One region of the Pseudoalteromonas sp. J2K-J979 genome, then DNA from elsewhere that is predicted to be linked to it. Evidence: riboswitches for the same ligand, from Rfam matches in the RefSeq annotation. Region 1 holds a riboswitch; each other region holds the start of a gene.
What was found. Region 1 has a riboswitch for cyclic di-GMP ahead of AC3KVK_RS13185 (hypothetical protein). Riboswitches for the same ligand answer to the same signal wherever they lie in the genome.
Positions count from the first base shown of each region.

Region 2: it holds a riboswitch for cyclic di-GMP, as region 1 does, so the genes downstream of both, AC3KVK_RS17475 (hypothetical protein) here and AC3KVK_RS13185 (hypothetical protein) in region 1, are expected to answer to the same signal.
Region 3: it holds a riboswitch for cyclic di-GMP, as region 1 does, so the genes downstream of both, AC3KVK_RS15940 (chitin-binding protein) here and AC3KVK_RS13185 (hypothetical protein) in region 1, are expected to answer to the same signal.

Region 1 is NZ_CM200281.1:2,877,520-2,888,319, forward strand. It holds gene AC3KVK_RS13170 (hypothetical protein) at 1-676, opposite strand, end outside; gene AC3KVK_RS13175 (PEP-CTERM sorting domain-containing protein) at 1,136-1,708, shown strand; gene AC3KVK_RS13180 (PEP-CTERM sorting domain-containing protein) at 1,933-2,508, shown strand; gene AC3KVK_RS13185 (hypothetical protein) at 2,570-3,973, opposite strand; cyclic di-GMP riboswitch class I at 4,060-4,144, opposite strand; gene AC3KVK_RS13190 (CYTH and CHAD domain-containing protein) at 4,613-6,133, opposite strand; gene AC3KVK_RS13195 (TIGR04211 family SH3 domain-containing protein) at 6,318-6,917, shown strand; gene AC3KVK_RS13200 (Lrp/AsnC ligand binding domain-containing protein) at 6,968-7,444, opposite strand; gene putA (bifunctional proline dehydrogenase/L-glutamate gamma-semialdehyde dehydrogenase PutA) at 7,588-10,800, shown strand, end outside.
Region 2 is NZ_CM200282.1:216,395-227,194, reverse strand. It holds gene AC3KVK_RS17510 (alpha/beta fold hydrolase) at 1-942, opposite strand, end outside; gene ybaK (Cys-tRNA(Pro) deacylase) at 1,212-1,679, opposite strand; gene AC3KVK_RS17500 (flavin reductase family protein) at 1,692-2,396, opposite strand; gene AC3KVK_RS17495 (SDR family NAD(P)-dependent oxidoreductase) at 2,438-3,175, opposite strand; gene AC3KVK_RS17490 (thiol-disulfide oxidoreductase DCC family protein) at 3,172-3,591, opposite strand; gene ppc (phosphoenolpyruvate carboxylase) at 3,731-6,352, shown strand; partial or broken gene AC3KVK_RS17480 (methionine-R-sulfoxide reductase) at 6,419-6,775, shown strand; cyclic di-GMP riboswitch class I at 6,942-7,025, shown strand; gene AC3KVK_RS17475 (hypothetical protein) at 7,098-7,469, shown strand; gene cdd (cytidine deaminase) at 7,534-8,442, shown strand; gene AC3KVK_RS17465 (GGDEF domain-containing protein) at 8,439-9,290, opposite strand; gene udp (uridine phosphorylase) at 9,345-10,103, opposite strand; gene AC3KVK_RS17455 (methyl-accepting chemotaxis protein) at 10,490-10,800, opposite strand, start outside.
Region 3 is NZ_CM200281.1:3,481,045-3,491,844, reverse strand. It holds gene exaC (acetaldehyde dehydrogenase ExaC) at 1-565, opposite strand, end outside; gene AC3KVK_RS15955 (AraC family transcriptional regulator) at 705-1,601, shown strand; gene AC3KVK_RS15950 (hypothetical protein) at 1,614-2,561, opposite strand; gene ygjK (alpha-glucosidase) at 2,655-5,078, opposite strand; cyclic di-GMP riboswitch class I at 5,233-5,327, shown strand; gene AC3KVK_RS15940 (chitin-binding protein) at 5,473-6,051, shown strand; gene AC3KVK_RS15935 (S9 family peptidase) at 6,250-8,256, shown strand; gene AC3KVK_RS15930 (SPM autocatalytic domain-containing protein) at 8,507-9,940, shown strand; gene AC3KVK_RS15925 (sodium-dependent bicarbonate transport family permease) at 10,012-10,800, opposite strand, start outside.

The DNA of each region.
Region 1 (10,800 bases):
TTTTGATGATGAGAGATACTTCCTTCCCTGTCCATACTCCAGCTTTTAAGAATAACGTTGCTAATTGACTTTTACCTGTGGAGTTAAGTTTAAAACTCAAGCTATTTTTATGACTAAACTCCACTGCAGCATACCCACCAGCAATAACATTTCCTTCATAAAGAAACTGAAAATCTTCAATGTTTGGGATCGTCAATGCCCCCTCTTTTATAATAAAATTAATGTCATCGATTGAAGAAACTGGATTATTATCATTAAAGGGAAGCCCACTTTTAAAGCTATAAAGTGAATTGTTAAATATTTCGACATTGGAGACATTCGTTATAAACTGGTGCGAAAATCGGACTTCTGGTGATTCTGGTTCTGGGCTTCCTGGCGTTACAAGATCGATACAAGACTGTGGAGAAAACACTTGGCCTGCGGCGTTAAAAACACCCACTTTATAACAGTAACTACCTGATTCTGTTACCTCTTGATCGAGATAGCTCTCTGAACCCTGAGGTAAAACAGCTATTGTTTTATACTTGTTCAACTCCTCATCTATTGCTTTTTTTTGGACAATAAATCCACTTTCATTTTCAGAGTTATCTTTCCAAACTAAGTTTATAGCCGCCAATAAATTGAAAGCAAAAAGTAAGCTAAGAACATAAAAAATATAGAGTATTTTTTTATACATTTTTATCCACTCCATTTATTCTCAAAATTCTTCCTATTAAAAAGAAGCATAAAATAAATATCACACTAAAGATAAAGACAAACACTAACCACTTGAATTTAAATGTTAAAAATATAAATTCACCCTTACACCTATTAAAAGTGATTCCGCACTATAGTGAATAAAATTTTTGACCACAAGCCACCAAAAATAATAAACACTGAAGAATTAAGCAATTATTTAAATTTTATCAACAAGTTAAATAGTTTTTCATACTATGGCAGCCTCATTTTCCGGCTTGTTTAACTTCCCAAATTAATATTGTCGAAAAAACATACAAAAATAAGGCGTAATTGCAATTAAATACCACAGTTGATTGTTTTATATACATATAAATTACTGGCTTGTTATATGCAAATAAAAATATGCCTAGGAAGTTAGGGCATCAACTTAATGTTTAATTTTTAATAAAGGAATAACATGAAAAATTTAACTAAAGCGATTACCTGTATTACAGGACTACTCTCTGCAAGTGCATTTGCAAGCCCACTCTCTACTCCTCTTCAGGATATAACAGGTCAAATTGATTTTACTGGAGGAGCTTTTATTACCCTACACAACGGTTCTATAACTGAGATTGATTTCATAACACCAACCGTTGAGGGTTCAACCACTTCCGGATCTTTTCTAAGTACCATAGGTCAAGCAGTAAGCTTTATCGATCCATTTTCTGTCTCAGCCCCAACTTCACAGTTATGGAGTGTGGGTGTATTCTCTTTTGATTTATTGAACATTGTTTCCAATCAAGTTGTCGATTTTAATAATGATGGAAATATAGATTATGCATTTATTCAAGGAACAGGAACCATAAATGGTACAGGATATAACTCAACTGAAGGACAATGGAGCTTTTCTACTCAAGGTTATAAATTAGGTGAAGGTGGTAAGTTCAGTTTTTCTTCATCAACAATACCTGAGCCCGCCACTATCGCATTATTCGGGATTGGATTAATTGGTTTTGGAGCTATAAGACGCAATCCTAAACAGGTATAAATAAAACCTAGAATAATATAGGGTAAGAAATATCTGCTTTTATTCTGTTCTTTTTTACCCTTTATCATGAACTCGACATTAAAAATGTGTATCGAAAATGTCGAACAAACTTACACCCTCATTAAATAACATAAAAAAACCCATAAAAAACAACACACTAAAAGTTGGCACAGGTATTGCTTGTACAGGGGGAAATTAATCTAGACGTACTTTAAGGGAATTAAATGAAAAACTTATTTACTACAATCGCAGCTTCTGCAACTTTACTATTTGCCTCTTCTGCATTTGCAAACCCAGTTTCAACGCCTTTGCAAGCCATTACGGGTCAAATTGACTTCACAGGTGGTGCTATTGTAAAACTTAGCGGTGGCTCAATTACTGAAATTGACTTTTTTAATCCGCAAGTTGAAGCTTCAACAACATCAGGTTCATTCTCTAGCGCTATCGGTCAAACGGTTGACTTTATAGATCCTTTTGTTGTAGCTACGCCTACAACTCAATTGTGGACAGTGGCTGGTTTTAGTTTTGATCTACTGGATATCTTAGTTAATAAAGAGGTTGACTTTGATAATAACGGGAAAGCTGACTATGCCATTATTCAAGGTTCAGGTATGATCCACGGTAATGGTTATGAATCAACTTCAGGTCAGTGGAGCTTCTCAACTCAAGGATTTAATGGTTTAGGTCAAGGTGGAAAATTTAGCTTTTCTTCTTCGACTATTCCTGAGCCAGCGACTATCGCTTTATTAGGTCTTGGTTTAGTTGGTTTTGGCGCGGCTCGTCGTAACAAAAAAGCTTAAACCGAACCTTAGTAAGCAATAAAAAAACCCGCTTTTAGCGGGTTTTTTTTATTCAAATTCATTACTGTAAAGCAATTCCTGCAAATGCAACTTGACTATAACCTTCAATATTTCCAACTGGTTTTATTAAAATCTCTGCATTTCCTTCAAATTCAACATCGAGCTTTATATAGTACCACCTATTGTTTTTCGGTAACTCAATCAATTCATCTACTCCATTAATACTCACGGTGAATGAACCTGAATTATCTGAATAGGCTCCAGCAAAAATATATACACTAGCAAAATTTACTTGATTTAATTCACTAGAAAGTTGGATTGATGTTTCATTCTCGACATTCCAGTCCATACTCCAATGCTCTAGAGCTGATATTTCATCACCACTTTGTATGCTAAAGTAACTATTTCTTAGCTTTCCTTCTCCTTCATAGTTAATTGAATTAACTTGAGCTAATGAGTCGGATTCATTTAATACATGACCTGAAGCTGTTACGTATTTAGACCCTTCGATGCTAATCACTTTATTAGTTAACAAATCGACTGATTGAAGAGAAGCATATGAGTAATCTGGTGCAGTGGCACCACTAGATTCGTTATTTAAAACAATTCCAGCAAACATTACACTACTATAACCACCAACTGAAGTATCTGGATTAACTTTAACTGTGACCGTTTCTTTATATTCAAATTGCACGGCCACGTAATACCACCGATACCCTTTCGGTATCTCTATTTTCGTTGTTTCTGAGCCAGCAGTCACACTAAAACTTGTCACTTCAGAATCCCAAACACCTGCCATCATATAAAGTGTTGCCGTCTGAGAAGCTCCATTTCCTGTAAGTGTAAACTCTAGTGAATTATCAATATGAAACGGCATGTGAGCATAGCCATTTTCTAATTCACTCCCATGATCCTTAAAGATAAAAAAGTCTTTATCATAACGTTTCAATGAGCCACTATTTATATCAAAAGCCACGTTATCAATAGCCTCACTACTATATTCTGAGTTATATGTATAACCACTTTTAAAACTATAAAATTCCTTACCTGATAATTCGATCGCTTCAGGTTTAGAGATTAGCTCATAGGAAACGGCTGCAATCCCCCCCCCTTCTACAGGTGGCAAGGTTGGATCAATTGGTGCTTCTGATGAAGATGCCTCAGCGCACATTTCATCAGAAATAGCTTGCCCAGCTTGATTGTAAGCACTAACTCTGTAGCAGTAAGTCTCACCTTCAACAACTTCAGTGTCTTTAAAGGCTGATGTATTATCAGGTAACTGGACTAGGGTCTGATAAATAGAGTCGGACTCTAATTTTCTGTCTATTATGAATCCAACTTCATTATCTGAGTTATCAAACCAAGAAATTGTTAACTCCGTTGCAAATGCATTAGTAAAAGGAGCAGCTGCAAGTAATGTAAAAGTTGGTAAATAACGAGAAATAGCTTTTGGTAAGAAAATCATTTTGTACCTCCACAAAATTGATAATTCAGAAGCCATCTCAATATTGAAATTATACGAATAGGTGGAGGAGTGAGTATGTTCATCGCCTCGGCAACCCCGCTGCCTTGGATAAAAATCTTTAGGCCGGTAGCTTTGCGTATTAAAGTTTCCTTTAACTTGCCCTTTTCTAGCTCACAATATATAGACTCTGAATTATTTACTTAACGAATATACTCTTAGTAAATTCGCTCTGTTAGTAACTAATCATTAGTTTCTGAGACAACTTTATTACAACAAAAGGATTAGCGCAAGTGCAAAATTAAACTTTTTTACTAGTATTTTAGTCTGGGATTACAAAAAAAGATCTAAGTACTTTTTAGGTTTAACTTTTTTAATTTGAGGGCATCACTAAATTAAGCTTTTTAATCGGTGTTAAGCGAGACAAATGTGGAGAATATATTTTTGCGCCTTTTAATAACTCATAATTGGTTTCCTAAAAACTGAATAGTGAAAAGAGAACCAGAGGCGACTACTAAATATTTGAGAGCTAAAAGGGTGCAGATAGAGCGCCCTTCTTTTTAAAAATACATTACCAATCAAGTTGCTTTGAACAAACAAAGCCGCAAAAAAGCAGATGTTTCATATAAACTCGGACGTAATTTAACGCCAGTAAGGAGCTTGCTTTTGTGTAACCAACCGACTTTGCTCCATTGCGGCTATTAGGTTATCTGTTTTTTGCCCAAGCCATGTTTGAATTTGTAATAAGTCATCATCTTCTTGCTGATCACATAACTGCTTTAAATAATCTAATGTACTTAATTCATCAATTCCTTCGATGATATCAAACCAAGGACTGCGAAACTCATCGCGATTTTGTTTTGAAAATAGTGCACCTAAGCATGCACCACTGAGTAAATTACGTTGTAAATGCTGTTTTTGCGCTAAGTAATCTTGAGAAGTAAACTCATCACTAGCAGGAAATAGCGTATTCATTTCTTGCCAATCTTTTTCAAATAACCGTGCGGCAATATCGGCCACTTTTTCTTGTGCTGCTAGTTCTTGGCCCGCTGACCACGTTTGTCGCCACTTCCGATCCACTAAAAATGTCGTTAAATCGAGAATCAAATTGTTATAACGTGGAGATTGAAAAATTGCTTTGATGGCTGCAATTCGCGGTCGTTGTTGTCTTAAATCAGTGATCATACTCTCAAGGGTCGGAGCTTTACTTATTTTTTTATAAAAAACATGCTTCTTTGATGTGAATGTCTTAATTTGAATCGCCGTTTCAACCCATGAAAAGCTGTGTAACAGCCATTTTAATTCTTGACGTAAATGTTCAGTGCTGTGCTTATCAACAACACCTTCAAACAACCAAAATGCATGGCGAATTAAGCTGATACCATCAATCATGCGTTTTAAAGTTTTAAACTTGGCATCCTCGAAATAACACTGCTCGTGTTTTTGCACAAAGGCTATCGCATAGTTTAAACACGCGCTAAACGCCTGCTCTTGATTCATATCTGACTTCAAAGGCACAAAATTGATGTACTTATCTGCTTTTAGGGGCTTTTTGTCTGCAAGCATATATCCCCGCGCAGCTTTACTATATAAACCTAACCGCACTTCTTGACAGTTAATCAGCTGTTTAGCAAGAGCAAACACATCACTGCGTTGACCCTTTTTAAGTTCCATTTCAACTTCGCAAATTGCTTCTATTTGACCACTAGCATTAATCTCACCTTTGTCTAACACCACCTCTATTTCCGAACCATTGTCTGTTTCGATCAGCCACGTTCGACGAATAAAGTGAGTACTAAAAATCGGGTACAAACTAGGGTTAATCGACTTAACTTGCATACCATGCGGCCAAATTGACTCAGGAAAAGCCTGTAAATCTGGGCGTTTATTTTCTAATGGAAGGTTATACTCTGGCCGTTGATGCAAGCCTCCAACAACTTGCCCTGCTAGTTTGATGGTTTGCTCGCACTCATCATCACAACAGCGTGTACGTAGGCCAATATCCAATGCGCGAAGCTCTCTGCTAGGAGTATCAAAGTACGCATTCAGTAAATTGCGAGCGGGGTAATTCGTTACTTTTTTGGAAAACTGAGTAATTAACGCGGGTAATTGGGTTATCACTTTTTCTGAAACGAGAAATTTCAGTTCTATCTCTGTATCCATAGAGGTTAGATAGCTTTTTATTAATTCATAGAAGTGTTCAAAATAACTATCCCGATGGCAGATTGCAAATTTTTTACTTAAATTGCCTTCAAACGAGACTCATTGCTTCGATAACTTGCTATTACAGTGGGAAATTCATACTATTTGTTTGCTAACAATCATAATTAATTATCAAAGGTTTGGGATGTTTAAACATTTATTATTTATTGCCGCATTAACCATAACACCATGGGCTACGCAAGCAGAAACAGACGCAGAAAACACTCCCACAGACCAAAGCGTTTATATTATTGATGATTTATATGTGTATATGCATGCAGGTGCAGGTAAAAACTTTCGGATCTTAGGATCAATTACAGCAGGAACTAAAGTGAGCCAGTTGGCACTTGAAGAAGGTTATGCACAAGTTAAAGATGACAAAGGTCGCACAGGATGGGTCGATCAGCGTTTTATTACCAAGCAACCCGGTATGAGCGTTGAAATTGTGGCGTTAAAAGATAAGCTAATGACCAATGAGCAGTTACTTGCTAGCAATGCTGATATCGTTCCGCAATTACAAGAAGCCAATACACAGCTTGAGCAACAAAATGCACAACTCAGACAAAAACTAACCGATGCACTGGCACAAAATCAGCAGCATTCACAACAACAAATACAAAATAGCGAAAAAGAGAAAAAAGAATTATTAATGTATGGTGCGGCGATTGCTTTTACTGGACTATTGTTTGGTATCATTATTACGCTTATTTTATCACGTCGCAGACGTCACGATGGCTGGGCATAAAAGTCATTTATTCCAATAAAAAAGCGCCGCTGGTGCTTTTTTATTTTGGTTTACAACAATAGACCGGCATCTTTTTTGACTTTTTCAATAATCATATATGTGTAGTTTGTCGCCACACCTGGGATATCAACTAATTTACCCAATACCTCTCGATATTGCGCCATATCCGCAACCCGTATCTTTAACAAATAATCAAATCCACCTGCAACCATGTCACACTCAGCGACTTCTGGAATTGTGAGTATATGTTTTTTAAAGTCTTTGAACACATCGGTGGTTGATTTAGCTAAAGTGATTTGGACATGGGCCATTAAACCTTGATTAAGTTTTTCAGCATTTAAAACCGCGCGATAGCTTTCAATAAACCCGTCTTTTTCAAGGCGTTTAACTCGATCTAAACATGGACTCGGACTCAAATTAACTTCTTTTGCCAAGTTCACATTTGATAATTTTCCGTTTTTTTGTAACGCGTCTAAAATAGCGAGGTCTATGCGATCTAATGCACGGCTGACTTTCGGTTGGCTCATGGCAGTATTTTATGCTGTTAAAAACTAAATATGCGCTGTAATTTACGGTATTTTGGCAAAATTAACCAGCATGTTCTGATGTATATTATATAGAATGCGGCTTTAATTTGTTTGGCTCCATTTTTGATTTTTGAGGGTTTGCAATGCTTTATAACGGTGATTTAACTACACAGTGTCCGATCAGACAGAAGATCCGCGACTTCTATCGCATCGATGAAAATGAAGTAATTGATTATATTTTACCACTTGCAGAAGTGGGTGTGACGGCTCGAAGCCGTGCCTGGGAGCGCGCCCGACAACTTGTTGTCAATATTCGTGAAGATCAAGAAGGACAAGGCGGTGTTGACGCCCTGCTCAATGAGTTTTCTTTATCTTCCGAAGAAGGGGTTGTATTAATGTGTTTAGCCGAAGCATTGCTTCGAGTGCCAGACAAACAAACTCAAGAAAGCCTAATTCGCGATAAATTAGCGAATGGTGATTGGAGCTCTCATTTAGGCAACAGTGAATCATTATTTGTTAATGCTTCAAGCTGGGGATTACTATTCACTGGTAAAATGGTCAACTACTCAGATAAAAGCAAAGATGATCAATTTGGTGTTTTGAAAAAAACACTGGGTCGTTTAGGTGAGCCTGTCATTCGTAAGTCTGTTCAGTACGCAATGAAAATCATGGGTAAGCAGTTCGTAATGGGCCGCACCATTGATGAAGCGATTGAGCGTGCGATTGAAAAAGAACAAAAAGGCTATGTTTATTCATACGACATGCTAGGTGAAGGTGCCCGTACTCAAGCGGATGCTGATCGTTATTATCAAAGTTATGTCAATGCAATTCACGCCATCGGTAAAGCTGCGAATAAACGCGGCCCGATTAAAAGCCCAGGTATTTCTGTTAAATTATCTGCTATTCACCCCCGTTATGAATTCACTCACAAAGAGCGTGTCATTACAGAACTAGTACCAAAATTAAAAGCCTTAGCCTTAATAGCTAAAGACTACGACATTGGTTTTACAGTCGATGCCGAAGAAGCAGAACGTTTAGATATATCATTAGACATTATCGAAGCTGTCTTCTCTGATCCAGATTTAGGCACTTGGAATGGCTTTGGTTTAGCCGTTCAAGCTTACCAAAAACGTGCCACATTTGTGATTGAATGGTTAGTTGATTTGGCCCAACGTGTTGGACGCAAACTGATGGTCCGTCTTGTTAAAGGTGCCTATTGGGATAGCGAAATCAAAAACAGCCAAAAAGATGGCTTAGAGCATTTCCCTGTTTTTACACGTAAGGCAACCACTGACGTATCTTACAAAGCGTGCGCAATGAAATTAATGGCAGCTCGCGATGTGATTTTCCCTCAGTTCGCGACACACAATGCATATACAGCAGCGACAATTTTAGAAGTGGCTAAAGGCGACTGCGAAGGGTTTGAGTTCCAACGTTTACATGGCATGGGTGAATCACTCTTCGACCAGATTGTGACACAAGATAAAGTACAATGTCGCGTGTATGCGCCTGTCGGTCAGCATGAAGACTTACTTGCTTATTTAGTCCGCCGTTTACTTGAGAATGGCGCTAACTCATCGTTTGTTAATGCCATCGTTGATGAAAGCAAACCTGTTGAATCATTATTACCAGATCCGGTTGAAACCCTGCAAGGCTTAAGCAATAAATACAATGGTCAAATTTCTTTACCTATTAACATTTTTGGTGATGAACGAGCGAACTCTAAAGGCATTGACCTAACTGATATTAACCATATCACACCGTTCAAAGCGAATTTAGATCAATGGTTAAGCGACAACTTGATCAGCGAACAAAGTATTCCAGCTGGTGCACTACCAGTTAAAAACCCGGCAAATCACAACGAAATCATTGGCCATATTGCATTGCAAGATGAGACTCAAATGCGCCAATTAATCGAAAAGGCCGAGGCTCAACTTGCTGACTGGTCTGAAACTCCAGTTCAAGAGCGAGCAGACATTCTGCGCCGCACAGCCGATATCCTTGAACGTCATCGTGATGAACTGATCGCTATTTGTATTAAAGAAGCCGGTAAAATTCCTCAAGACGGTGTAGATGAAGTTCGTGAAGCCGTTGATTTTTGTCGTTATTATGCTGCTCGCGTTGAAGAGTTAGCCAAAGACGAGCGTTTTGAAGCCCGCGGTGTCATTTTATGTATCAGCCCGTGGAACTTCCCTCTTGCCATCTTCTTAGGCCAAGTTGCTGCGGCAATTGTGACGGGGAATGTCGTCATTGCCAAACCCGCAGAACAAACAAGTTTAATCGCCTTACGTGCCATTGAATTAATGCAGACAGTTGGTTTACCAAAAGATGTTGTCCAAGCAGTGATCGCAAGAGGCTCTGAGGTAGGTAAAGTGATCGTGCCAGATCCGCGTATTCAGGCCGTGATGTTTACTGGCTCAACAGAAACAGGCACGCGCATTTCACAAACTCTTGCTGAGCGAGATGACATTCAGGTACCACTTATCGCCGAAACTGGCGGTCAAAACTGTATGATTGTTGACTCGACAGCTTTACCTGAACAAGTCGTTGATGATGTGATTGCATCAGGGTTCCAAAGTGCTGGTCAGCGCTGTTCTGCATTACGTGTTTTATTTATTCAAGAAGAAATTGCAGATAATGTGATTCGCATGATCAAAGGTGCAATGAGTGAACTTCATGTCGGTGATCCTGCCATGCTTTCAACTGATGTTGGCCCTGTTATCGATCAAAAAGCCCTGAACGCGCTCAACGAGCATGTAGAATACCTAAAAGGTCGTGCAACGCTGCATTATCAGTGTGAATTACCTGAAATGGGCGAAACCGGCCACTATTTCTTCGCGCCTCGTTTATATGAAATCAGCGATTTATCAGTGCTGAAAAAAGAAGTATTTGGTCCATGTGTGCATGTGATTCGATTCAAAGGCGAAGAGTTAGATAATGTTATTGATCAAGTCAATGCCACTGGCTTTGGCTTAACGATGGGCATTCACACGCGTATCGAAGCGCGAGCTGAATACTTAGCAAAAATGTCGCGTGCAGGTAATATCTATGTAAACCGTAATATGATTGGTGCGGTCGTTGGTGTGCAGCCGTTTGGTGGCCGTGGATTATCTGGTACTGGCCCTAAAGCTGGCGGTCCTAACTATTTAACCCGTCTTGTCAAAGAAAAAGCATCGCCAGTTAACGTTCAAATGACTGATTTAACAGCTGATGAGTTGGAAACGCATCACTTCCCTGGTGCCATTGAGCAAGTCAATCAAATCATGCAGAAATCACTCCGCGATGAGAAAATTTGGCGTGCAACCCCATTAAATGACCGTATCTCAGTGGTCCGTCAATTATTAGCAAAAGTCGCC
Region 2 (10,800 bases), on a different replicon from region 1:
GTGGTAAGTAAATTCTGGCAGATTTTGACGAACTTGCTGTGCAGCCCAATTTGAAGCCTGCTGCTGGCAATAAATTGATTCATGTAACAAAGCAAATAAAGGTTGCGCGTTGTAATCTAGATAGTGAGTGAATTGAGATAAAAACCAAGGATTGATTTGTGTGCCTGAAGGGGTCTGAATCAACGCTTGTTCAAGCAAATAATACAGGTTTTCGGGCCCTTCTTGCATCCCTAAATGAATGCCAAGACTTTGTAACATCTCTATTGTGAGTTTCTCGCCGCTGGCGAGCATAACAGGGTGATGAACAATGTGCTCTGCAAGAGCTGAAATAAGTTGTAAGGCATCGGGAAAACGATTAAAAAATTGCTCATTTTTAATTTTTAGGCGGGCGAAAGTATGTTGATAGACCTCTTTTGGGTTGGCTAATATGGGTGGGATCCCACCGGTAATAAACGCTTGAGTCAGTTCTTCAGGAGCGCGACTGAGATAATGAAAAACACAAAAGCCACCAAATGACTGACCCAGAATGCTCCACTTTGCTTTGGGGCTCAGTATCGCTTTGATCGCACTGGCATCATTTATAATATTATCGGCCCTAAAATTGGCCAAATAATCAGCTTGTTGACGGGGAGATAAATGCGCGAGAGCCACGTAATTTATGGCAGATGACAGCCCTGTACCGCGTTGATCGAGCAGCAATACTCTAAATTCTTTGAGTGCTCGCTTAATCCAACCGCTATTATCAATCGGTCGCTGGGCAGCAAAGCCCGGGCCACCTTGAAAATACACTAAGAATGGCCGTGTTTCAGCGCCGGGATCATTGGCACGAAGCTCGCGAGCAAAAACCGTGATTGCGGCATCTTTTGGTTTTCGATAATCTAGCGGTAAGGTGAAATGATGTTTTATTACTTTCATTCCAGCAAGCGAGTATTCAATGTTCATAAACGGTCTTAACTTGATTCAAGGAGGGCGTAGTTTAAAGGTTATAACCTATTATTCAAAGTTGATAATGGTATTGATTTTTTTACTTTTCTTACTCATTTTTTACAAAAGAGCCAATGAATTGTCATTTACGAAGGTTTAAACACAACAGAATAATGTCAATCGCAGTTCGCATTGCGATTGAGGACTGGGCGAAGAGAGAGGCAACCTATTTATTGGTAAAGGTGCTCGAGCTAACTTGGGTTTAAAGTATCCCTTTAAACGAGCACTTATTCAGCTATGTGAATGAAGCTGGCGAAAGTCAATTGGGATAAATCCGAGGGGGATAGCCTTATTTCTAAGCCTCGGCGACCGCCACTGACATAAATACACGTAAAATTTTGAGCACTGTCATCAATCAGCGTTTTAAGTCGTTTCTTTTGCCCAAGAGGGCTGACTCCCCCTAAAACATAACCTGTTGTGCGTTGCACTTTTTCAGGCGCTGCCATTACTGCTTTTTTTACCCCACACGCTTTAGCAAAGCGTTTTAAATTCAATTGCTGGCATACAGGCAAAATGGCGACCGCCAATTGGCCTGAGTCGAGCTCAACAACTAAGGTCTTAAATACTTGGTTTGGTGATAATTTTAGTTTTTCTGAAGCTTCTAAACCATAAGATTCATGGTCGCTAGCGTGCTCATATTGAAGGATCGTATAGGAGCACTTCGCACTGTCGAGTTGTTTAATTGCGGGTGTCATCAGATGGAACGGTTAAGGATTGATAGTGACAACGTTACGATAATTTTTAGACAGATCAAGCTCTTGCTTATCCTCATCATTATGAGTGTTATTTAGTAATTGCGTGTTTATATTGGGTTTTGCGTAACAGAGTCGTCCAAGTTGGGTGGTCGTGTGATAACCATCTAGCCCTGAAATAGCAACAGTTTGTGCCGCTTCAATATCAATATAACCATCAGGTTTGATAAGCTGCTCATCGACATGAATATCGATAATCTCACCAATGACCAGCTGCGTACCATTCAGTAACTCTTGGCTGCTTTGCAGTTCAACGGAATATTTAATTCGGCTTTGTTGCACAAAGGGAGCTTTAAATTCATTGAGGTATTCGGATGTTAAGCCAACTTCAACAAACTCAGATTGTGATGCATCATAGCGAGCTGATGTTTGATGGCTTTGCTGCCAAATGTCAGAATTAACTTGGTTTAAGGTGTAGACCCCTGTTGCAAGGATGTTGTCTAAGCTATCACGTTGTACTGTGTGTGGGCGCATAATAAAGCCGACTAACGCTGGATCTGCACCTAAATGAAACACGGAACTAATGATTGCTACATTGGTTTGTCCATTTGGGTTGCAAGTGCCGAGCAAGTTGGCGCTTTTAAATCCAGATAAAGAATTGACCAGCATCGCACGATACCGAGAGTCGAGTTGTGAACGTTGAGTTTTGTTTATCATCATAAGAGTCGTCTTTTATAAAAATAGTCACACTAGGGTAGATGTTACCAATGGATGGGTTTTCCCGCCCAATCGATATACGATAAGGTGCCATCAGGAGTGGTATTACTGAGAATAGTTAATAATGAGCGAGCAACAAACTGAGGCGTAAACAATTGCCCCTCAGGCAAGTTACTTTGAAATGGTTTTGATAATGGGGTATCGGTAGTACCAGGGTGAAAGGCGACGAGCTTAATATTTTTTGCTCTGCGCGCGTATTCAATTGCGGCCGTTTTTAATCCCATGTTCAAGGCCGCTTTCGACATTCTGTAGCTGTACCAGCCCCCAAGACGATTATCGCTAATACTGCCCACGCGAGCAGAAAGCACCACGATGTTACAGGGGAATTCAGATTTGCATAAGTTAATTAAATGTTGAACCCATAACATAGGAATAACAGTGTTTGACGTTAAAAGCTGGGTTAACTGATTTTGATTGATATCTTCTAACTTTTTTTCTGGCATAAATTGCTCAGTATGTAATATGCCATTGCAAATAAATACGTCGGAAAAATAGCCGGGTACCTCTTTCAAATCATGGATGATTTTCTGAGTGTTTTGTTCGTTATAATCTGTTTGAATAGCTGTATAACGATAATGTGTGATGGCTTGTGCCTGCCCAGAGACCCCATAAATATGACTGACTGTTTCATCATCTATCAAGGTATCGATTAACGCTTTAGCAATGGCACTTGATGCGCCAATCACCAACACGTGTTTATCTGTATTGTTTTGACTTATCATGTATTTTTCTCTGATGATTTTGAAGCGGGTAGCTGACATTGCCCACTTTGACAACGGCGCTGACCAAGAAGCAAAAATGAGATACGGTAGCGGTGCTTGGCAAAAAACAAATAACACCAATCTGCAATGTGTCGCACTAATGGCCAACGTAAAACAGCCAACCAGTTATGTTTGTTGACTAATTTCCACGCAGTGATGGTGACATCCAATCCAAGTATTACTTGCTTATCACTCCATTGCCCATGCAAGATGGTGTTTGCTTGCTCAGGATCAATATGTGGGTAACGCTGCTGGAAATCTTCTTGATAGATGTCTGCAAAAATAAGTGATTGTTGATGGTTGTAGTGAGCGAGTTTAGTCATTTCGGTCACGCATAAAGGACATGTCCCATCATAAAAAATAGTAAACTGTTTCATTAAACCTCGCTGCTGTATTAATCACTTTAACCATTACGAGTGAACTATAAAATCGATCTTTCTTATTCAATAAAATAGCTTGTCTCAAAAGATAAAGCTCTGTATTTTCGGTTGTATCTTTATTGTTTAGGAATACGGAATGAGTGATTACAGTGCATTAAAGTCAAACGTCAATTTATTAGGCCAGTTATTAGGTAAGACGATTAAGGAAGCACAAGGAGAAGCGGTTTTAGCCAAGGTTGAGCAAATCCGAGCATTATCCAAAGCGTCTAGAAATCAAGAAGGAAACAGCCGCGAAGAATTGATTGATTTATTACATCAATTAACCGACGATGAGCTGTTACCTGTGGCACGTGCCTTTAATCAATTTTTGAATTTAGCCAATGTCGCCGAGCAATTTCATACGATTTCACGCCAAAACGATAAAAATAATCATCCATTAATTGAGTCTTTACAGCAGATTAAGTCCGCCAATTTACCTGCTAAAGATGTACAAGATGCCATACTGAATTTACACATAGATTTAGTTTTAACCGCCCATCCAACCGAAATTACACGCAGAACGTTAGTCAATAAACATCGCCAGATGAATGAATGCCTCGGTGCACTTGAACTTGATAGCTTATTACCTTCAGAGCAAACCTATTTAGTTAACCGCATAGAGCAGTTAATTTGCCAAGCTTGGCATACCAATGAAATTCGCCAGCAACGACCCACACCTGTTGATGAAGCTAAGTGGGGATTTGCCGTGATTGAAAACAGCTTATGGCAAGCAGTCCCAGATTTTATTCGTGATTTTACGGCTCAAGTGGATCAAACGTTCTCCTTTTCTTTGCCATTAAACTACAGTCCGGTTCAGTTTACTTCATGGATGGGAGGCGATCGTGACGGTAATCCATTTGTTACTGCTAGAGTCACTGAAGAAGTGCTTGATTTAGGTCGCTGGATGGCAATTAACTTATATCTACGCGACATTGATACACTCAGCGGTGAATTGTCTATGAACCAGTGTGATGAAGCTCTTCATACATTGAGCCAAGGCGCACACGAACCCTATCGACATATATTAGGCAAGCTCAGAGATCAATTACGTGAAACTGAGCATCATTTAACCGCTAAAGTAAAGGGACATCAGAGCGATGCGCGAGATTTAATTACCGATATCGAGCAACTGCAAACGCCGATTGAGTTATGCTATCGCTCCTTGCATGGCTGCAAAATGGGCCAAATTGCAGATGGTCTGTTGCTTGATGTGCTGCGCCGGATTCATTGTTTTGGATTATACCTGAGTAAATTAGACATTCGACAAGATTCAGAACGCCACAGTGATGTTCTAGCCGAACTCACGACCTTTTTAGATTTGGGCGATTATAACGCTTGGACCGAAGTTCAAAAGCAACAGTTTTTATTGAGTGAATTACAATCAAAGCGGCCATTAATTCCTAAAAATTGGCAGCCCAGCGCCCCAGTGCAAGAAGTATTGGATACGTGTAAGGTTATCGCTAATACGGATCGTCAACGCTTTGGTATTTACATTATTTCGATGGCAAGAACTGTATCAGATGTATTAGCAGTTCATTTATTGCTCAAGGAATCAGGGTGTCCTTATGTGTTACCAGTCGCCCCATTATTTGAAACCCTTGATGATTTGAATGCTGGACCAAACGTCATCGAGCAGCTATTTAATCACCCTTGGTATCTGCAACAAGTGAATAATCAGCAATATGTGATGATAGGTTATTCTGATTCAGCTAAAGATGCGGGCATGATGGCTGCAGGCTGGGCACAATATGAAGCCATGGATAAAATGGTTAAATTTACAGAAAAGCATGATATCGAGTTAATTTTATTTCATGGTCGCGGTGGTACTGTCGGTCGCGGTGGCGCACCGGCGGCACAAGCTTTGCGTTCGCAACCTCCAGGTTCGTTAAAGTCAGGTCTGCGGGTGACTGAACAAGGTGAAATGATCCGTTTTAAGTTTGGGTTACCACAAGTTGCAGAGCAAAGCTTACTATTATATGCCGGTGCGGTGCTTGAAAATAACTTACTGCCTCCTCCAAAACCTGAACCGATTTGGCAAGAGGTGATGGCACTGATCAGTGAGCGCTCTTGCGCGCATTATCGCAGCATTGTGAATGAAGAACCGTCGTTTGTACCTTATTTTCGAAGTGCGACCCCGGAGCAAGAATTAGCGCAATTGCCACTTGGCTCAAGGCCCGCAAAACGTAAAGTTGATGGTGGAGTCGAAAGCTTGCGTGCAATCCCTTGGATATTTGCGTGGAGTCAAAATCGACTCATGTTGCCTGCTTGGCTTGGCGCTCTGAGCGGATTAGAAGCCGCAGAGAGTCGCTTTGGTAAAGAGACGTTAGAAAAAATGAACCGAGACTGGCCTTTTTTTCGTACGCGAATCGAAATGCTTGAAATGGTGTTTTGTAAAGCCGATCCTTGGTTAAGTGAACATTATGATCAACATCTTGTCAGTCCACAGTTGAGTGAGTTAGGCCAGAGGCTACGTACTGAATTAACTCAAGCAATTGACTGGGTAAAAGGATATTGTGATAACCGCACTTTATTGGCTGCACAGCCGTGGGTGCAACAATCGATAGAGCTCAGAAACCCTTACACAGATCCACTGAATGTGCTGCAAGTGGAACTCCTTCGCCGATCGAGAGCCGAACCACATACAGATGATAGTGCTCTCAATCAGGCGTTAATGATTACGATGGCTGGCATTGCTGCAGGTATGCGTAATACGGGTTAAAAGTGAATCACGTTAAATAGTCAGAGCTGCCTAATATGCAGGCAGCTTCGAAACAGAAGGGCAACCATGAGTCAATTTAAACAACTAACACCGCAAGAGCAGTATGTGATTGAACAAAAAGGGACGGAGCGTCCGTTTACTGGTCAATACACTGATTTAATGGCGCCAGGACTTTATATTTGCAAACGTTGCGATGCGCCGTTATACAAATCAGAGCATAAATTCATTTCACATTGTGGCTGGCCAAGTTTTGATGATGAAATTATTGGAGCGGTGAAACGTGTACCTGATGCGGATGGTCGGCGAATCGAGATTGTCTGTGCTAACTGTGAGGGCCATTTAGGCCATGTTTTTGAAGGTGAAGCATTAACGAATAAAAATATTCGCCATTGTGTTAATTCGATATCGATGAACTTTATTTCAGCTCAACATGAATGAGGTGATAGAGGCGAAGTAGTCGTTTAGATATTGATTTTTTTGGAAAACGATAGATTGTTGTGCATCAGCCGCAGTCTTAAAGAGTCGATACTGAATAATAGGCAGTGAATTTGAGTATTGACTCTAAAATGTTTGCCTGTATTATGACCTTGCAAGTCAAAGGCAAGGTATTTGAAAAAATACTCACGCAAAGCTTCAGATCTAAGGGGAAACCTAAGATAGCTGGGCTACCGAGCAACATTGTTACTTTCTCTTCTTTGAATTTGCCATCCACCTTTGTTTTCGTTTTAGAGGTTTTAAGCAAATTATGTCAGATATCATCACCAGTATTAGTTACGATGAATCCTTAAATCTTGTTTTGGTTAAATTAACCGGCACAGCTACGTCAACCGATGTCATTCGAAATTACACTGTCATCACTCGTTATGCACAAGAGCGCCAATGCAGTAAATTATTGATTGATGTGACCGAACTGCGCCATCGCTATGCTGCAGTAGAAGTGATTGATGTAGTGTTAGCTATCAAAGATAAACTGGCCGGGTTTTATGTTGCTCGTGTGGTCGGCTTTGATGGCTATTTACATGATTTATTACTACAAAATGCGAAACGATTTTCATTAAATGCTGAAAATTTCGAATGTTTTAAACAAGCGAAAAATTGGTTAGAAAAAGCGGCATAATTGGTTTAAATACCAGTTAAAATCACATAAACTGTCTGGCCATTTTAAAAATGACAACAATAATATGTGTAAAGAACAAATACTGGCAGAGTCGCTTCTTTCTGAACAGCAATTGACAGAGCTATTCTCACAAGTGAAGGCCAATAATGGTGTGCTTAAAGCCGCCGAAATCGCGCAATGGGTCGTTCAGCTCAATACTAATTCCGATGAATTAATGGCAGCACTTCTTCCTATTGCAGCGAGTTTTTCTCGCGCCGCTATTTCTCAGTTCAATGTTGGCGCAATCGCCGCGGGTGAACCGAATCAAGATGGGTATGCAGATTTTTACTTTGGTGCAAATCTTGAATTTCCTTCCCAGGCGCTTAGTCTTGTCGTTCATGCGGAACAGGCAGCGATAAATAATGCTTGGTTAAGTGGTGCAAACCGTATTTCAAAATTGGCCATCACCGATGCGCCGTGTGGCTATTGCCGACAATTTATCAATGAATTGGCCGATGCAGAGTCATTGATTATTAGTCTGAATGGCGAGCATCACCCATTTAGTGCATTTTTACCTATGCCTTTTGGCCCTAAAGAATTAGAGAATCACAGTGCTCTGATGTCACACCAACCAGCAAGCTTAAAGTTAGTAGACACTAGCTTTAAAGTTTCTCAATTGGTTAAACATGCCGAGTACAGTTATGTCCCGTACACCGGTAATTATGCCAGTTGTATGATTGTTTGCCACGATGGCAGTAAGTTTTATGGCCGTTATGCAGAAAATGCCGCATATAGTCCAAGCTTATCGCCATTGCAAAGCGCAATTAGCCAGCTGGTTTTAGCAGGGCATGAATTTGACCAAACAACCGTTAAGGCTGTTTACCTAGCTCAAATAAAAGGTCAAGAAAATCAAACGGGTGTTGCAAAAGCCGTGTTAGATAGTTTTGGGTTTACTATTCCGCTCTATCTTGTTGCTTTATATCATCAAGTCTAAGGTTGAAAATCAAACATATTAACAATATAGCGGCTTCGATTCGCTTCTTTGTCTATATACATTTGCTGATCGGCTAAATGCAATGCATGGTCAGGATCATCTCCTGATTCTAGGCATTGCATACCAACACTGACGGAGACCATATATTTGATTAACGGCTGATCAAGCTGATGTTTAAATGCCTCTAAATCTTCGATGATTTCACGACTAATCAACACAAACTCATCGCCTCCTAAGCGATAGGCTTTGTCATTTGGATACAGATGGGTGAGAGTGTGCGAGAATGTAGCCAATAATTCATCACCAATATGGTGACCAAATTTATCATTGGCATTTTTGAAATTGTTTAAATCAAAATAATAAAGGTAGGCTTGCTCAAAGTGCTGTTGCTCGAAATGTTCGAAAAAAGCCCGTCGATTAAATAAACCTGTTAATTCATCGTGATAGGCAAAAAATCGTAAGTCTTTTTCAAGTTTTATACGGCGGTCTATTTCAATGCGTAATTGTTCAATCTTACTAAAACGGCTTTTTGCTATCTGAAGTAAACAGTAACAAATTAGGATCAAGCCGACATGTTTAATGGGAGTGTCAATTACATTGATTATAGGGAAGGAGTCGATAAAAAATGCATCAACAATGTCAAGAAACAACCCAAAACTATAGATAGAAAAAGATAAAACAAACAGCGGCTTTTTGATACAGCTACAAATTTCAATAAAAAATGAAATGTAGAGGCCAAACCAAATTACTTCTTCGCAGTCGGCCCAAGATGCACCGAGATTAATTAAAGTAATAAAGGTAATAAGTATGGCTATCCATACAAGGCCATGTAAAAAGCATCGACTCATTAACAATTCCGAGCGGAATGTACTTGTTAATGAGTATAGACTTAAATTATAGGCTTACTGTGAAATTATGTGTTTTGCAGCTTCAAGGACAATTTTGATGGTTTTATTTTCTATCGCAACGTGATCGATAGTCGGGATTTCTTGACGAGTACGATTGACCAATACACCAGCAACACATGCGGCTTTTAAACCCAGTGATGCGCACATGGTAAATAAGGTCGCAGATTCCATCTCATAATTCATTACGCCCAATTTTTGCCACTCATCAAAGCTTCCTTGTAATGATTTTGGCACATAACCTGAGAAAGTATCATAACGTTCTTGACCAGGATAAAAGGTGTCGGAAGAAGCCGTAATTCCAATGTGGAAAGCAATGTTGTGAGTATTGCAGGCATGAACGAGTGCTTGAGTGGTAAAAAAATCAGAGGCGGCAGGGAAGCAAAGAGGCGCAAAATGCTGACTCGCGCCATCGAGTCTTACTGAAGCATTTGAAATTAAAATATCACCTTCATCGATGTGCGGTTGAATCGCCCCAGTTGTACCGATACGTAAAAATGTGTTGACCCCTAGTTGGGCTAACTCTTCGACTGCTATTGACGTGGATGGGCCTCCGATACCGGTAGAGCAGATCACGATATTTTTACCTGATAATTGACCTAGGTAAGCATGAAACTCACGGGTTTTAACTAAACACGTTGAATTTTTAGTTTGTTGGGCGATTCGATAGGCACGATCAGGGCAACCAGGGACAATTGCCAAAGTAGCGCCTTGTAAATCCGTTTTATCTAGACCTAAGTGAAAAACCGTGTTCATAAACGACCCTTGAATGTTAATTGTATTGAACTTGATTAAATCAATTGATGATACATTCAATCCAATATTAGTGAATAAGTAAAAATATAAGTAGTCATTGTTAAAATTTATGATGACTTTCGTACAGGACTAATGTCCTGATCTATCGTCACTTAGAAACTTTGAAGGGGCTTTATCTTGCTTTAAATAGGCGGGTGCGTACTCATTTGATATGAAAATGACCTTTATTTAGGCCAGTTAATAAAAAGGAAGGATCACAACGGCTTGCCAATTTTAGAACATGGTGTGATCCTTAGAAGAAGTATGTGTTTTATTAATTAAACGATAAGTTTTGCGACATCTTCTCGCATTTTATGGGCATCACGTTCCAAATTTTCGCAATTAGATCAGTGATCACATGAATCAATAAAAAGCTGTTCTGCGCAGACCGAAATATTCACTGTTGCAGCTTCGACCCCTTTCACTGTGTACATTTGTTCTTCAGTCGCGCTGGCGATTTGCATCACCATCTGACGAATTTGATCCATTGAGTGCTTATTATCGACCATGCTTGATTGTGAACTGGCAATCGACACATTCATTTGGTCACTTAAATTTAAACTGGTTTGCATCGCTGCTGCTGATTCTTTTACTAATTGCTGTAATGTCGCAATCATTTTTTCTATTTCGACTATTGAAGCTTGTGTCCGTTTAGCTA
Region 3 (10,800 bases), 600 kb from region 1:
GCTTAAGCACAACGCAGTTTCCGGTTACTAATGCAGGAGCCAGTTTCCATGCGGCCATTAATAATGGGAAGTTCCATGGAATGATTTGCCCGACCACACCAAGGGGTTCATGAAAGTGATAGGCGACTGTTTGCTCATCAATCTGACCAATCGATCCTTCTTGGCTACGAATGCATCCTGCGTAATAGCGAAAATGATCAACACATAAAGGCAGATCAGCCGCTAAGGTTTCACGCACCGCTTTGCCGTTATCCCACGTTTCTGCAACGGCGAGCATCTCAAGATTTTGCTCTATTCGGTCGGCTATTTTTAGTAGTAAGTTGCTCCGCTCTGTTACGGATGTTTTTCCCCACGCTTCTTTAGCTGCATGGGCTGCATCGAGTGCGAGGTTAATGTCTTTATCATTCGAACGTGGAATTTTACAAATAATTTCGCCTGTCACAGGGCTCGTATTGTCGAAGTATTGGCCGTCAACGGGCTCAATCCATTTACCGCCAATAAAATTACCATAGTGTGATTTGAAAGAAACAAGAGCGCCGGGTTGGCCTGGATTTTTATAAATCATTATTATGTGTCCAATTGTGTGTTGTTTGACCTACCAGACTAGAAGCTAACAAAGGCGATAACTTGTCGCTCGGTGCAAAAAACTTGACTGTTTGTACATTTCTCATCCATGCTAGCGACAGGTAACAAAGGAAAAATCCATGCACGTTTTGACCGGAAGTAGCCAACTTAATAATAAAAAAATCAAAACCTTAATTGATAACTGTACGGTGTTTAATGCTGATGACGTGCAGTTGTGTGTGTATGATACTTACGAAGCGGCTAAGGCGGTGCCATTTCGTGCTGAGCAATTGATGTTGTGTGCGATGACTCAGGGCGAAAAAGTGATGCATCACCATAGTTTGCAAGTAGGCCAGCGTTTTTTTCCCGGGCAGAGCTTCATTATTGCGCAAGGTGAACAGGTCGCAATCGATTTCCCTACGGCTAGCTGGCAACAACCAACATCCTGTTTAACCATCGAGATCGACAGCAAACGAATTCAACAGGTCGTTGATAAAATGGCGCTTGAGCAAACAGCTGATTTTAAACAAATGTATTCGACTATGCAGCTGGATAATAGCTCCGCTACACAAGCTTTGTATCACAAGCTAAGTCAGGTTTTTATTGAGGAACCATCAGATAGAAGCATGCTGATTGATTTAGGGATTACTGAACTCATTGTGCGATTGCTACGCTTTAATAGTTCACAGATGTTGTTACACCATGCTCGACAAGATCCTACAGGCTCAGCGTTGCAAGCTGTGGTGCAGTTTATCGAGCAAAATTTAATGCACCCAATCGAAATTGAACAACTGTGTAAAGTGGCATGTATGGGTCGTAGCCGCTTGTATGCGATGTTTAAGCAGCATTTACATTGCACGCCACAGGCCTTTTTACTGCAGCAGCGGCTACAATTTTCGGCAAAAAAAATTAAACAGGGCTTAAGCGTGACACAAGCCTGTTTTGATAGTGGGTTTAATGATCCGAGTCACTTTAGTCGTCGCTTTAAAGCGATGTTCGGCCAAAGCCCAAAGCAATATCAACAAGCATGTAAATAAGCGGCTGGAGTGTTAGTACCCAGCTTCTAGGTTTTCAAACTGTTTCTTTTTTGCTAATTGTTCAGGCGTTAAAATTTGTTCAATTTGCGGTTCAACGGCTTGCATCGGGTGTTCACCTTGAGAAAACTGACGGTGAGCAGTACCAAATGCGCCAAGTTTCACGTCTAAGTTAGCCATGTTTTGTTGGTAGCTTTGTTGGTAAATATCTAAGATGACCTGCTTTTGACTCTCTTGTAGGTCTGGCAACATGGCAAAGTAGCTTTGTGTGCTATAAAACTTTTCAAGTTCATGTTGTTGGATGATTTTCTGCTTTTCTAGTGCTTGATAACTTTCGATTTGTTTAGCCGATAAATATTGAGTTAATTGTTGCTCGAATTGTTGTTGGATTGCATCGCGTTCGAGGTTGATTGCTTCAAGTTCTATTTGGTCTTGTTCGGCGGATAAAAATGGATTGTTATTTGTGGCCATACGTTGGTAATACGGTGTCATAAGCTCGATCTCAGCATTATTTTTGTCGTGTAGCAGTGTGCTGAGTGCGCTTAACTGTTGCTCAGTCAAAGATAAAGTGTGGCTGATTTCTGTGAGAGCAAAATTGACTTCAATGGTCGCAGCTGCTTTTGCAAACTCAAGGCTCTGAAAATGGGTATCGAGAGCCGTAAAGTCGAGTTCAGGAACCGTGCCTGTGGGCTGTTGGCTATCAGCATTATTGTGATTGTTGTCATCAGTCGATTCATCTCGTTCGTGAGAGTGATGCATATTGGCTTTCACGGCTCGATTGCTAAGTGATTCAGACTCAGAAGGTGGATTGACCTCGATGGAGTGAGAGAGCGTTTCTGTTGTTTTGGAGTGAAAAGGTCTGGTGACGTCAGTTGTTGAATTGGCACCCAAAAAAGAAAAATAACTGTAGCAGAGAATAACCCCAAGAAAAAAGCTGAATAAAAGTGAGAGATAGAATTTCATGTTATGAGGCCGCGTTTGGTTATGTACTAATAGAGTGTAGCGCGCGATTATACGCTGACACCCTATTGAAAAGTTGTAATTAATTGTAAGTGCTTACTGATTTTTTACTTGTTCGGGCAGCAAGGTGGGTGAATTGACCTCTTGTGCTAGCATTAACAGATGAGCAGCACTCCAGCTAAAATTAGTTGCACCTTGCATTTGGCCGTTTTCTGGATGGTAATTTTCACGAATCGGCTGCGAATCGAGTAACCCTTCTGCGTGATTTATCAGCCGTGTTAATAGCTGTTGAGCTTGTTGCGAATAGCCATAGTTTTGCAGTGCGATTAAAGCAAAATAGACTTGATCCAGCCATACTCTGCCTCGCCAATAAATATTAGGATCATAGGCAGGGTTGCTCAGGGCTGCGGTTGGAAATGGTACATGAGTATTAAACTCTTTTGGATTGAGCATATTTTTAACTACGCGTTGCGCGTGTTGTGGGCTGGCCACTTTAGTAAACAAAGGAGCCCAACCTTCAGGTCCTTTACCGCGATGACTGAGAAGTTGGCCGCTACACAAGGTGTCGGATGACAAAGTGCTCAGTTGTCGGTCGTAATAAAAGCCAGTTTGGGCATCAAAAAAGCAGGCGTTAATTTTATCGGTGAGTGTGCGGGCATCAGTGTTGAGTTGCTGTGCAAAGCGGGGGTTGCCGAGTAATGACGCCATGTTTGCGAGAAGTCGTTTTTCTTGTGCTAAATAGCTATTGAGTTCAACTGACTCTTGGTTGATTGAGTACCCGACAAGCTGCTGATTATTTTGGTTGGGTAAAAACTGCACTTGCCAGTCTTGACGGGCTTTTTTTAGGTCGCCATGGTGGAAGGTTGTGGCATAACGTGCGAGCTGTTCTGGGTTGATAAAACCAAACCGGGCAGCATTGTCCATACCAGACTCCCAACCAGCACCATGTTGAACAGGGATATCTAACGCTATGTAATTCGCATCCTCTAGCACTTGTTTATACAAGTTGTTACCACTACATTGGTAACGAAAATATTCTGTGGCAGACTCCAGTGCACACTGGCTTAAAGCAAGGTTGGTGATTGGTGATAAGTAATCGACTGTGAAGCGTAATTCGCCTTGTTCATTCGTTTGAAGTGGGTGCAAGGTGGCGCCATATTCAACTAAGCCGTTTTGGTTATGATCGCGGTTGCGATACCACCATTGATGGTACGCGAGCAGTTTAGGAAACATCTGTGTGATGAAGTCTCGATCGTGCGTTTGTTGGTATATTTGCCAAACAGCCCAGCTGGCCAATGGAGGTTTAGTATTGCGTTCATTCCAGTTGCCACCTTTGCCACCACGTTGCTGATCTTTATTATAAAAAATGGCATCTATTACCATGCCTTCATCGTGCGGTCTAATTGGATCATGTGCACTGATTTGATAATCAAACATTGAAATAACGGTCTTTTTAGCTAATTCAGGATCGATTTTGGCCAAGGCATAGGCATGTTTCCATGAATCCCAAGCCCATGCGCCGTTAAACCAGCGGGCTGTGGTCGAAGGGCTGACGATATCGTGCAAAATAGCACCTTGAGGGCTGCGCCAGTTACCCATTAAGGTCGCAACAGCTTTGGTTTGTAACGCGAGGGGGATCTGAGACTGAGGGTTGAGGCGCTGCTGATAGGTTGCCCAGCGTTTTTGTTGCTGGTTGTTTAATTCTGTAATGTTTTTCCAAGCTACTGCGGGCGTCTCATTAGGGTGTTGAATATAGCGTTGTTGAGTATAAATTGTGCTGCTTTGATGGGGAGGGAGCTCCAGAACTGCCTGACTGAGATAGCTGTTTTTTTGTGAGCTGAGCTGCGTCTTAGAACGGATAGAGCGGGTAATTTGATACTGCTCTTGGCCAGAAAACAACATTTGCCAAGGGGCGCTCATTTTAGAAAACTTGACCGTAAGCACGTCGGGTGTTGTGTCAAAATGCATCTGCCAATCAGGATAGCGTGCTTGGTACGTTTGTGTTTTGGAAAATGTCTTGTGTAAGGTTCCTTGCCATTGCAGATTCAATGACAGTGGATACTGAGTGAGGTTAGTAAACTGAGTTTCAATTAAGGCAGTGGTCGAGTTTATAAACTGCAGTGTGAGGGAGAGGTGTAGCGTTGGCCATTTGTAGTGCTGGATAAGTTGGCCAGGCAACGTTTGTATGCTGTGCTTTGCGTTTGTTAGATCAAAACGACGTTGGGTGTCTTGATGATGCAATGAAATTTGCTCGAGTTGCTTGGCGATAAAGATGCCATATTCTTGAGCAATTAACATTGGCCCTGTAAAGCCACCATATTCATTGGTGGTGGCGGGTTGCAGAAAGCCATGCCAGCTACCGAGATCGAAAAAAGGATTAAACTGCTGATTACCATATTGATCAAACTGTTGCATCGCAGAAGGCGAACCGTATCGATTGAGTTGCAAGTCAGCGGCTGATACGAAGGGTAAATAAAGGCACAAGCAAATACGCACAATTAGCAGGGGATATAACGGCATAGGATGCTCAATAGGTTGTTATTTTGGTCTATTGTATGCAATTATAGGGTTGATTCATAGCGTTGAAAGGGGTCATTAGCTGGTTCTAAAGTGTGGTTTTATTTTTGTCGGTAGTATTTTAGTTTGATATTGATGGCACTTAAGCTATGATCTGCGCTTATATTGGCAAACTAATCGAAAGGTTAGGACGCAAAGCTTCCGATCTACGGTCATGTCTTGTTGCATGGCTACGACAGCGGGGTTGCCGCAATGAGTTCTTCATTGTGCCTTCACAGTGCATGCACTGTTAGTGTTTGGTCGCCAAATAAACTCACGTGTTATTAAAGGATTAGAAGGTGTACTTGTATGCTGGCGGCATGTTGCATGAAACAAAATAACCTTAAAAGGTGCTTGTATGGTTAATGTATTGGCAGGTTTATTACCTGGTGATTGGCATATTATTCATACGTTTGTGACGGATTATCGGTTAAATAAAGGTGACAGAGTTCACTTTGCATTATTTGATCAATTAGGTAATTTACCTGAACTGTCGTTTGAGTATGAAGTAGCTCAAGCGAGTGAAGGAGAGCCTCATGTTTGGCCTAAGCTACTCTGCGAGTACATTAATAAACATTTTAAAGTGTTGCAGGCGGGGCGGCACTACCCTGAAATTGGCATCATCCCAAGTTATGGTCAAAACAGTATTTTTGCTTTGCAAGCCAGCGGGATTGTGAGTGTTGATGTTCGTTTTATGCATGCCGATACGTGTAAAGGACAACAAGTCATTTTGGACTCGTTGTATGATTATATTTTTCCTCAATACCGCAGTGATTATCGCGCAGGCGATCGTGTTTATCATCGTAAAACTGATGCCATTTATATGTGTCGGCCATGGCCATATACCGAATTTTGCCGCTTAGGAGGGCACATGGACGAACAGTATGAACCCGGCGTGGGTAAAAATTGGCCGTTAGCTTGGCAGCGGCTAGAGTAAAAATTAATAGCTCTCTCATAATGTTTTTCCCTTGAGTAACCATTTCTATGATGGTTTAGCCAAAGCCCGAGTCTTGATTAACTCGGGCTTTTTTTATGGATTGCGTTAAAATATGCGCCAATTTGATCTTCTGTATGGAAATTGTTTGTGGCTAACCCGAGTATCAGTGCACCTATAGCGATAAAAAAACCGTTTGAAATGTCTCACCATCAGCATACGCGATGCGATAATTATTATTGGATGCGGGATGATGAGCGAAAAAACCCTCAGATTATCGAGCATTTAGAAGCCGAAAATCGCTATTGTGACTCTGTACTTAAGCAACACCAGGTTCTGGAAGATGCGTTATTCAATGAACTTAAAGATCGAATCGTTAAAGATGATAGTACGGTGCCAGTTAAAGATGGGGCGTTTTGGTATCACTCTGAAATAAGTGGTGATGACGAATTTGCTCGTTATTATCGCTCAGAAGATGCCCTCGGGGGCAATAAGCAATTATTACTCGATACCAATGTTTTGGCTCAAGTACATGAATATTACGACTTAGGGGAATTTTCTATTAGCCCCAATGATCAGTTAATGTCGTACTCTGAAGACACTGATAGCCGTCGTATTTACACAATTCGTTTTAAAGATTTAACCACAGATTTGCTGCTTGACGACGTGCTTGAAAACACTGAAGGGCAAGCGGTGTGGGCGAACGATAATCAAACCGTGTTTTATGTAAAAAAAGATCTCAAAACCCTCTTAGGCTATCAAGTATATCGCCATGTGCTTGGCACTAAGCAAGCCGATGATGTGTTGGTATTTGAAGAACAGGATGCCAGCTTTTTTATGGGGCTGGGTAAAAGTCGTGATGAATCATTAATCATGCTTGATTTAGAGTCTACCGAAACCAGTGATACTTGGGTGTTGGATGCCAACGATTGCAATGGCCAGTTTGTGCAATTATGTCCTCGAGAAAAAGGTCATGAGTATGATGCGGATAAATTAGGCGAAACTTTTTTCATTGTGACAAATTGGCAGGCGAAAAACTTTCGTTTAATGACCGCGCACCAATCTGAAATCGGTGATCAGTCTTTGTGGCAAGAGGTGATCGGTCATCGCGATGACATCATGTTGGAATGTGTGGAGTTGTTCGAACGGTATATGGTGGTCACCGAACGCGAGGCGGGGCAATTAAAGTTTATCGTTTATCGTCAAGATGGCACTTCCTTTCCTCTTGAATTCAATGATCCTTGTTATTTTGCAGGCATGGCTGAAAACCCAGAACCAAGCGCGACATGTGCACGCCTATATTATTCAAGTTTAACGACCCCTGGTTCACTCTTAGAGTTTGATTTCGCAACTGGCGAACAAACGGTATTAAAACAACAGCAAGTGTTAGGTGATTTTGATGCAAGTCGCTATCAGTCAGAGCGGCTCTTTATTGAAGCAAGAGATGGTGCGCGCGTGCCCGTTTCGATAGTTTATCGCAAAGATAGCTTTAAAAAAGACGGTACGAATCCATTGTTTCAATATGGCTATGGGGCGTATGGCATCACCATTGATGCGAGCTTTTCAAGTAATGCATTAAGTTTGCTTGACCGTGGTTTTGTGTATGCGATTGCCCATATTCGCGGCTCTGAAATGCTCGGTCGTGATTGGTATGAGCAAGGTAAAAAAGCCCACAAACAAAACACTTTTAATGACTTTATTGATGTGACTCGTGCGCTGATCGCACAGGGATATGGCCATTGCGATAAAGTATTTGCTTCAGGTGGTAGTGCGGGTGGGTTATTAATGGGGGCTGTGGTCAATCAAGCGCCAGAGCTTTATCGAGGGGTCGGTTGTCATGTGCCCTTTTTAGATGTGTTGACTACGATGCTTGACGAAAGCATTCCACTGACAACCAATGAGTATGATGAATGGGGTAACCCGAATGAACTCACTGCGTATCAGACAATTTTAGCCTATTCACCGTACGATAATATATGCGCCCAAGATTATCCAAATATTTTAGTGACTACGGGTTTTCATGATTCTCAAGTGCAGTATTGGGAACCGATGAAGTGGGTTGCAAAAATGCGTGAAATGAAAACGGATAATAATGTTTTAGTGTTTAAAACTGATATGGATGCAGGCCACGGTGGTGCTTCGGGGCGCTTTAAAAGTTTGCGAGAACGCGCACTAGAGATGGCCTTTTTTATCGGTTTATTGGATTAATGTACTAAACACAGACGAACGATATTCGTAAGGCAAATAAAAACCTACAACAAGCAAATTTCATCCTTAATTTAAGCTTTCTCGTTGTAGGTTAGCATCTTACAGAACAAACGGATAATGAGTGTATGTTGCTAGCGATTATTGGCCTGATACCTTGTCCTACCCATTTAATTTTCACCTTGATTAACAGCTCAATATTTAACCTTAACGGTCGATGTATTAGGTAACAGATAAAGCTAGGAAACCTGATATGAAAATCGATACTTATCGGCTCTCAACACAGTTAGCGAAGGATTCGCATACCTATCGTGCAACTCAAACAGAGCTTCAGAGTCGCCCTTCAACATTGTTTGGTCAACAAGGTGTAGAGCGAGGTACACAAACAGCGACCGAGTACACTTATTCAGCGCGTGAATTGGCTGCCCAACGGCAAAACATATCGAGTAATAGTAAGGTAAGTGGCTCGCAAGGCCAGCAAGTTGTTCACCAAGAGCATGAACTCAGCCAGCTTTTTTCAAATTTGATTTCTCAACAGATATCAGTGCGAGCTATCAACTCAGAGCCGGTAAACTCCTCGACTCTGGTCACGCAAAGCTCCACAGGAATAAATATACAATCAATGAGTCACCAAGCTGATTTCACCATGCAATCATATTTTTTAGAATATGAGCAAAGTAGTCTTCAGTTTCAGGCTCAAGGCCAAGTGAGTTTGGCTGATGGTCGGGAGATTGATTTTAATTTTAGTTTGAAGATGGATCAGGCTTATTTTAAGCAAGAAAATCTACAGTTATCTCAGCAAACACAGCCTCTGCGCTACGATCCACTTGTACTGGATTTATCCGGGCAAGGTCCCAAATTAAGTACGGTGAGTTTTGATTTTGATATTGACCTTGATGGGCAACAAGAAACCTTAGCCTTTGCGGCTGCAGGCTCAGGTTTTTTAGTGCTGGACAAAAATCAAGATGGTGACATTAATAATGGCTCAGAGTTACTCGGCGGGTTAACAGGCGAGGCGTTTAAAGAGCTTGCTCATTATGATGACGATGGGAATGGCTGGATCGATGAAAATGACGCAGTCTTTGAACGCTTGCAAATATGGCATTTAGACTCACACGGGCAAAAAACATTGACGCAGTTAGCGCAAGCGGGTGTTGGCGCACTTTATTTAGGCAGTGAAGCCGCACATTATACGCTCAAAGATCAACATAATCAGGAATTGGGCATTATCCAGCGTAGTGGCGTGTATTTACGCGAAGATGGTTTGGCTGCGTCAATGGTGCAAGTTGATTTAGCCGAGCGTGCAGCCACGACCTTTCTGAGCCAAACGACCCCATTTTCTCCAGAGAATAGTCAGTTAACCCGCTTAGAAAAAGAGTCTATATCGCGCTTTACTGAATGGCTAAATGATGAACAAACACTCGGACAGCTCAATCAGATGATTGATGCAGTCAATGAGTTGAGCCACTCCAAATTGGCAGCAGAGCGAGATTTTTTTGCTCAATCAGGGAATGAAGAAAGTCCGATGATAGCCGCATTGCGAGACAGTATGTTGCGATTACAGCAAAGTTTGGCAGAGATAAAAGCGCGAAGTGATGAGGTCGCTGAGCCAGTAGATGCGAAATTTGATCATATGTTGAACTTAGTGAAAATGATTGATGGAGTCGCCAATAAAAAAGATACGTGAAGTAAAAATGGCTGACGCCTTCCTTGTCAGCCATTTTCAGTTGTGTAAGTGAATTTTGGGTGAGAGTTAGCTTACCATTGCACGAGCTGGTGGTAGAGACCAATACCAATGATCACATTAAAAGGAAAGGTGAGACCCAAAGAGCTAAGCATGGCTAAGCCAATATCCGCTTCTGGGATGGATGCTTTGATCGCTGCAGGTGCAGCAATGTATGAGGCACTGGCTGTTAAACTGGCTAAGATAACAATCGAACCTTGTTCTAGCCCAAGAAAAGTACCTACTCCCACGCCGAGCACACCTAAACAAAGTGGTGCGATCAAGGCAAAAATCATTAATTTCCAATGTTTAAGTGGTAAGGGGCGCAAGGTTTGTGCAGCTGTTAAGCCCATTTCGAGTAAGAATAATGCCAGCACCGCTTTGAAGCCGCCCATTAGCAGATCGGTCACTTGTGCACCTTGTTGCGGGCCGTACATAAAACCGATGATGACACCACCGACAAGTAATATCACACCTTTGTTAGTTAAGGCTTCATGCCACAACTCAGCCATCGAGACTGTTTTAGCATCAGGGAGTGCGGCGCTATAACGACGGTACAGCAGTAAGCCAACAATAATCGCTGGCAGTTCCATCAAGACTAAATAAAGGGTAATTTCTGGGTTGATCACTAAGTTGTTGGTTTGGGTGTAAGCTAAAGCAACCGCAAACGTTCCTGCACTGACTGAACCATAATGAGCTGCGATACTGGCGCTATTTGCAAGGCTTAAGCCAATCAATTTTCTAAGAATAGGGAATAAAGTAAGCGGGATCAGCGCACCCAGTAATACGACAGTGAGGAGCTCAGGAAGTAAGCCCCAGCTTAA